2 regions of the Fulvimarina uroteuthidis genome follow, and region 2 is predicted to be linked to the other one. Evidence: riboswitches for the same ligand, from Rfam matches in the RefSeq annotation. Region 2 holds a riboswitch; the other holds the start of a gene.
The links. A riboswitch is a leader RNA that binds a small molecule or an ion and turns the genes downstream of it on or off. The one in region 2 is predicted to bind thiamine pyrophosphate.
Positions count from the first base shown of each region.

Region 1: another riboswitch for thiamine pyrophosphate. It lies ahead of thiD (bifunctional hydroxymethylpyrimidine kinase/phosphomethylpyrimidine kinase); the one in region 2 lies ahead of U0C82_RS13670 (FAD-dependent oxidoreductase).

Region 1 covers NZ_JAXLPB010000002.1:137,371-140,769, forward strand. The annotation lists gene minC (septum site-determining protein MinC) at 55-852, opposite strand; TPP riboswitch at 1,181-1,280, shown strand; gene thiD (bifunctional hydroxymethylpyrimidine kinase/phosphomethylpyrimidine kinase) at 1,425-2,246, shown strand; gene U0C82_RS05640 (TenA family protein) at 2,248-2,934, shown strand; gene U0C82_RS05645 (dihydrodipicolinate synthase family protein) at 3,153-3,399, opposite strand, start outside.
Region 2 covers NZ_JAXLPB010000004.1:301,098-304,496, reverse strand. The annotation lists gene U0C82_RS13675 (ABC transporter ATP-binding protein) at 1-885, shown strand, start outside; TPP riboswitch at 1,115-1,216, shown strand; gene U0C82_RS13670 (FAD-dependent oxidoreductase) at 1,468-2,472, shown strand; gene thiS (sulfur carrier protein ThiS) at 2,450-2,647, shown strand; gene U0C82_RS13660 (thiazole synthase) at 2,650-3,399, shown strand, end outside.

The DNA of each region.
Region 1 (3,399 bases), on a different contig from region 2:
CGCGTGGGTGCTGGGGACGACACGGCCACCGCGCCGCCCCGGACCCCGTCACGGCTAGATCTTGTCGGCGCGAATGGTTTCCCCGTCGAGCCAGATGGTTACGGCCTGGCCGACGAGGCCGGCATCGAGATCGTCGGGCATCTTGTACAGCCCATCGATCGCCACGAGTTCCGCCTCGAGCTTCGAGCAGAAAATGCGGGCATTGGTATTGCCGACCGATCCGGCCAGCGCACGGCCGCGCAGCGTGCCGTAGATATGGATCGAACCGCCGGCGACGACTTCCGCGCCGGAGGAGACCGAGCCGACGATGGTCACATCGCCTTCCGGGAAGATGATCGACTGGCCGGAGCGAACCGGACGGTCGATCACGATCGAAGGAAGCTGGGTGGACTGGTCCGAGACGAGGGGCGCAGGCTGCGGCCTGGTCTTTTCCGCGACCGCCGGCGTGCCGCCGGACGTCTCGTCCGCCTTGCCGTCGTTCGTCCCGGCGGGGGCGGCGTCCGGCCGGCCGACCGCGGCTGCCGGGTCGATGTCGGCGGCGGGGCGCCCGCCCTGCATGGCCGGCGGCATGCCGATGCCGAGAAGCGAATGGCGCGCGCCTTCGATGCCCATGATGCGGACCGAGCGCTCGCCCAGTTCGCCGATGAGATCCTTCAACTGCTCCTGCGTGATGTCGAGGCCTTCGACATCGAGGACGATCGGCCTGCCGAGGAAGAAGCCGGTGGAGCGACGGGCAAGATCATCGAGCCGTGCGAGCCAGTTTTCGAAAGGCAGTTCGGGCGACAGCTGGATCGCCAGGAACGAGCGTCCCTTGAGTCGGATCGGGCGCTTGTCGGAAGGGGTCTCGGACATTCGTTCGTCGTTTTCCAAAGGTTGGTTCCGACCGCGCCGTCATGGCGGGACAGGAAAGAAGTTAATTGGACGTTACCGGCCGAGGCCTGCGCAAAACTGACGCTTCACGCTGTTTGCCTTACAATGTGCGCCGGGACGTCCGGACGAGGTCGTTGAAAAGACGACGCTTTGCGGTTTCGCAGGCTCTGGCGGCGGCGCCCCCCCGCAAGCCGCAACGGGACAGGCGGGCCGCGACCCTCCATGCGCGATCCCGCCGCCGCGGCCCTTGCGGCTCCACCTGCGCCGCAAGGGCGCCGGTTTGACAAGGCCGGCCCTTTATGGGACCCAAAACGCGCGACAGGGGCATCCGGCTTTCGCGGCCGGGTTGAGAAGCACCCTTTGAACCTGAACCGGATCATACCGGCGGAGGAAGTTGCGGGTGTCGGCTTCGTCTGTCGTGACGGGGCAAAGCCCCTCCCTCTTGCCGAAGCAGAGGGACCGAGCATGCAAGACCCTTCCAGCACAGTCGGCCAGACGAAGGAACGAGCGCCTCGCGCCTGCGGCCGTCCCGGCACCGAACACGGGAGCGCGGCATGATCGCGAACATTCTTTCGATCGCCGGGTCCGATCCGTCCGGCGGGGCCGGCATCCAGGCCGACATCAAGGCGATCTCGGCCAATGGCGGCTATGCGATGGCCGCGATCACGGCACTCACCGCGCAGAATACGACAGGGGTGCAGGGCTTCACGCCCGTCGACCCTTTCATGGTACGCGACCAGATCGCGGCGATCGCCGCCGATATCAGGATCGACGCGATCAAGATCGGCATGCTCGGCAATGCCGGCATCATCGAGGTCGTGGCCGATGCCCTCGAACGGATCGAGGCGCCGGTGGTGCTCGACCCGGTGATGGTCGCCAAAGGCGGCGACCGCCTGCTCGCCGCGGATGCGGTCGCGGTGCTGCGCGAGCGCATCCTGCCGCGCGCGCGCGTGGTCACGCCGAACCTGCCGGAAGCCGGCGATCTCCTCGGCGAACCGGAGGCGCGGGACCTGAACGCCATGCGGGCGCAGGGCGAACGGCTCCTGGCGCTCGGCTCGAAGGCCGTTCTCATGAAAGGCGGGCATCTGCCCGGCGGCGAGGCGACGGATCTCCTCGTCACGCCGGGGGGCGAAACGGTGCTGAGCGCTGCGCGGATCGCGACGAAAAACACCCATGGCACGGGCTGCACGCTGTCCTCCGCGCTCGCCACGCAGCTCGGGCTCGGCCTCGACCTGACGCAGGCCGTTCGCCGGGCGAAAGCCTATATCGGCGGCGCGATCGCGGCGGCGGACGCGCTTCAGGTCGGCCACGGCCACGGCCCTGTCCATCATTTCTTCGACCACCAGACATCATCCACCACCACAGGAGCGTGCTGACATGTCCTTCGTCACGCAAATCGAGACCGAGAACGCGGAACGTCTCGCCGCCATCCACGCCATGCCCTTCAATGCCGAACTGACCGACGGGCGCCTGCCGCCGGAGACGTTCCGGTTCTACATCGTGCAGGACGCCCATTATCTCGAGGGCTTCGCCCGGGCCCTCGCCCTTGCCGCGTCCCGCGCGCCCGATCCCGAGACGATCGCCCGGCTCGCCGGTTCGGCGAACGGCGCGATCATGGTGGAGCGCCAGCTCCACGACGAATACATGACGCTCTACGGGGTGACGCGCGAGGCGTTCCTGAAGACCCCGCCCTCGCCGGCCTGCGACCATTATGTGAGTTCCCTCGTGCGCGCGGCGGCGATCGATCCGTTTCCCGTCGCGGTGGCGGCGCTCCTGCCCTGCTTCTCGATCTATCTCGCCGTCGGCGAGGCGATCCACGCCAAGGCGGTGTCCGATCATCCCTACCGCGCCTGGGTTGACACCTATGCGGGCGAGGAGTTCGCCTTTGCGGTGCGCGGCATGCGCGATCTCACGGACCGCCTTGCGCAGGAAGCGGACGCCCGCCTTCGCGCCAGGATGCAAGCCGCGTTCGAACGCTCGGTCTGGCACGAATGGATGTTCTGGCACAGCGCCTATCACCGCGACGCCTGGCCGATGCCGGACAGCGCCGGGCTCCAGATGTGACGGGGTGGAAGCTGCCGGCTTTCCGGCGCCGGCGCGGAGCATCGCGCGTCCGCTCAGCCGCACGATGCTGGCGCGATCTCTTCGACCTTACGCGCTGGGCTTTCCGACCATCGATCCCGATCTGCGGGCCGATCCCTGGAGGCGGAGCGAGCGCGGCTCCGGACGGTTGACGCGTCCCTGCCCCGCGCCAGCGGCGCCGGGCCCTGCCGGCGGGTTCGTCAGGTCAGGCTGGCGTCCCCGCTCAAGGGTGCCAGGGCGGCTTCGACCCGGGCGCGTTCGGCAGGGCCAAGGGGCAGAAGCGGCCGCGGCAGTTCGGCCGTGCCGAGATCGAGCAGGTCGAGCAGGGCGGTGACGACGCGCAGGCTGCCGAAGGACCTGAACGTGTTCCAGAGAGGCTGGCACGCCGCATCGATGCGCAACGCCTCTTCCGCGTCGCCGGATGTCGCGGCACGCGCCAACGTGACA
Region 2 (3,399 bases):
TATCCGAAGGGAATCGCCGGCTTCCGGCGCTACACCGAGTTTCTCGACACGCGGGCCGAGATCGAGGACCGGCCCGGCGCAAAAACGGTGGAAAGGGTCGCAGGGGCGGTCACGTTCGATCATGTGCGGTTCGCCTATGGCGGAAGCGCTCCGGTCCTCGACGATGTGAGCTTCACCGCCGCGCCCGGCGAGACCATTGCCTTCGTCGGACCGTCCGGCGCCGGCAAGACGACGATATGCGCGCTGTTGCCGCGCTTCTACGAGGTGAGCGCCGGGGCGATCCTGATCGACGGCACCGACATTCGCGACATGACGCTCGCTTCCCTGCGCAACCATGTCGGCGTCGTCCAGCAGGACGTGTTCCTGTTCGGCGGCACGGTGCGCGAAAACATCGCCTATGGCCGGCTCGAGGCGAGCGAGGCGGAGATCGTCGCGGCGATGCGCCGGGCTTCGCTCGAGGCGACCGTCGCCGCGCTGCCGATGGGTCTCGACACCGTCGTCGGGGAGCGCGGGGTCAAGCTGTCCGGCGGCCAGAAGCAGCGCCTGTCGATCGCCCGCATGTTCCTGAAGGATCCGGCGATCCTCATTCTCGACGAAGCGACCTCGGCGCTCGATACCGAGACCGAGCAGGCGATCCAGGCCTCGCTCGCCGAACTGTCGAAGGGACGCACCACCCTTGTCATCGCGCATCGCCTGTCGACCATCCGGCATGCGGACCGGATCTGCTTCGTGTCGGGTGGAACCATCGTGGAAAGCGGTACGCATGGCGAGCTGATGGCGCGCAGCGGCGCCTATCGCCGGCTGGTGGAGGCGCAATTGGGGATGGATCGCCCGTCGGCCGACCGGACGCCCGGCGGCTCGATCCTCAGCGCGGTGTCCTCGTGAGCATCGAGGCCCGATAGGGCCTTGCCGACGATGGCCGCGAAGAGGCCCGTCGGCAACCGGTCGCGAAAGGCGGGGCTGCCGGCCGGCCGCATCCGTCGCGATCGCCAGCTGCGCGCCGGGAAGGACGGCGTTCCGGCCCGGGCTCGGCGGCGCGCCTTCGGACAAGGACCGACCTCCCGGCGTCCGCTCATCGGACGCTTGTCTCGACCGGAAACCTGCTGTAGGACGTCAGCGTCCGTTGGGGTGCCCTGTCAGGGGCTGAGAGGCTTTGCGCCAACCCATCGCACCTGATCCGGGTCATGCCGGCGTAGGGAACGGAGCCTGGTGCGCATGATCTGCCCGCAACATCTCCCTTCTTTCGTCGGTAGACCCTCACAACGAGGGCGAGATGGGGAAAGTGGCGAAACGTTCCGGCGATCGTGGCTCCGGCAAGGGCACCCGTTCGCGCAATTTCACAGGTCTTCACGCTGATCCGGCGACAGCTGCTTCCATCGGCGTTCGCGCGGCGTTCGACGTTTCCTCGCCTCGTGACGCGCGCCGGCGCGAACCTGTCGCTCGTCTCCGGGACCTCAGGTCGTGACGCTGCGGATCACGATCCTCGGCGCCGGCGTCATGGGGCTTTGCGCCGCCACGGAGCTCGTCCGGCGCGGGGCGTGCGTCCGGCTGCTCGATCCGAAAGGACCGCCCGGACCGCACGGCTGCTCCTGGTGGGCCGGTGGCATGCTCGCGCCGTTCTGCGAAGCCGTCACCGCCGAGGCGTCGGTGGTGCGGCTCGGCCAGGAGGCCGCGGCATGGTGGGAAGGCGCGGGCGCTTCGGTCATCCGGGCCGGCACGCTGGTCGTCGCGCTCGGCCGCGACCGCGTCGAGGTCGAGCGTTTCGCGGCGCGCTCCACCGGGCACCGGATCCTCGATGCGGAGGGGCTCGACGCGCTCGAGCCGGGTCTTTCCGCGCGCTTTTCGCGGGCGCTGCACTTTCCCGGCGAAGCCCATCTCGACCCTCGCGCAGCCCTTGCGGCGCTGCACGTCGGACTGTCCTCCCGCGGGGTCGACGTCGAGGCGTTCCACGGTGCGGCCGACGGGACAGGCGGGAGCGATACGGACATCACCATCGACTGCCGGGGGCTGGCGGCGGCCGACACTTTGCCGGACCTTCGCGGCGTGCGCGGCGAGATGGCCGTCCTGCGGGCGCCCGACGTCGCCCTGTCGCGGCCGGTGCGGCTGCTCCATCCCCGCCATCCGCTCTACATCGTGCCGCGCGGCGAGGGGCTCTACATGCTCGGCGCGACGCAGATCGAGACGGCGCATCGCGGTCCGGTGACGGCGCGGTCCGTGCTGGAACTCATGGGCGCCGCCTACGCGCTCGATCCGGCCTTCGGAGAGGCAGAGGTGCTGGAGCTGGGCGCCGACGCCCGCCCAGCCTTTCCCGACAATCTGCCGCGCATTCGAAGGCGCGGATCGACAATCCTCGTCAACGGCCTGTTCCGCCACGGTTTCCTCTTGTCGCCCGCGCTGGCGCGGATGGTGGCGGACCTGGTGCTGGACGGCAAACATCCGGAGGTGATGGATGAAGATCATGGTGAATGGTGAGCCGCGCGAGATCGCGGCGGCAACGCTAAAGGACGCCGTGTCGGAGCTGGGTTACGGCGAGGCCAAGGTGGCGACGGCGGTGAACGAGAGCTTCGTGCCCGCCACCGCGCGCGGAGCGACGATGCTCGCCGAGGGCGATCGGCTGGAGATCCTCGCGCCGCGGCAAGGAGGCTGACGATGCCCGATTTCTACGGCACCCATGTCCCCTCCCGCCTGATGCTTGGCACGGCGCAATATCCCTCGCCCGCCATCCTCGCCGAGGCGTTCCGCCGCTCGGGCGCGGGAATCGCCACCGTCTCGCTTCGGCGCGAGACGGCCGGCGGAAAGGCGGGCAACGCCTTCCGCGAACTCGTCGGCGCGCTCGGCGTACACGTCCTGCCGAACACCGCCGGGTGCCATTCGGCGCGCGAGGCGGTGACGACGGCGCAGATGGCGCGCGAAATGTTCGGCACCGACTGGATCAAGCTGGAGGTGATCGGCCATGCCGACACGCTGCAGCCCGACCCGTTCGGCCTCGTCGAGGCGGCCCGCATTCTTGCCGCGGACGGCTTCAAGGTGTTTCCCTACACCACCGAGGACGGGATCCTGGCCGAGCGCCTGCTGGAGGCCGGCTGCGAGGTGCTGATGCCCTGGGGCGCGCCGATCGGAACCGGCCTCGGCCTCAACAATGTCTACGGCTTGCGGACCCTGCGCGCGCAGTTTCCCGACGTGCCGATGGTGATCGATGCGGGGCTCGGCCTGCCCAGCCACGCAGCGCATGCGATGGAGCTGGGCTTCGACGCCGTGCTTTTGAACACGGCCGTGGCGAAGGCCGGCGATCCGGCGATGATGGCCGAGGGGTTCGCCCGCGCGATCGAGGCCGGCCACCTGGGGCTCGAGGCCGATCCGATGCCGCCGCGCGACATGGCCGCGCCTTCGACGCCGATG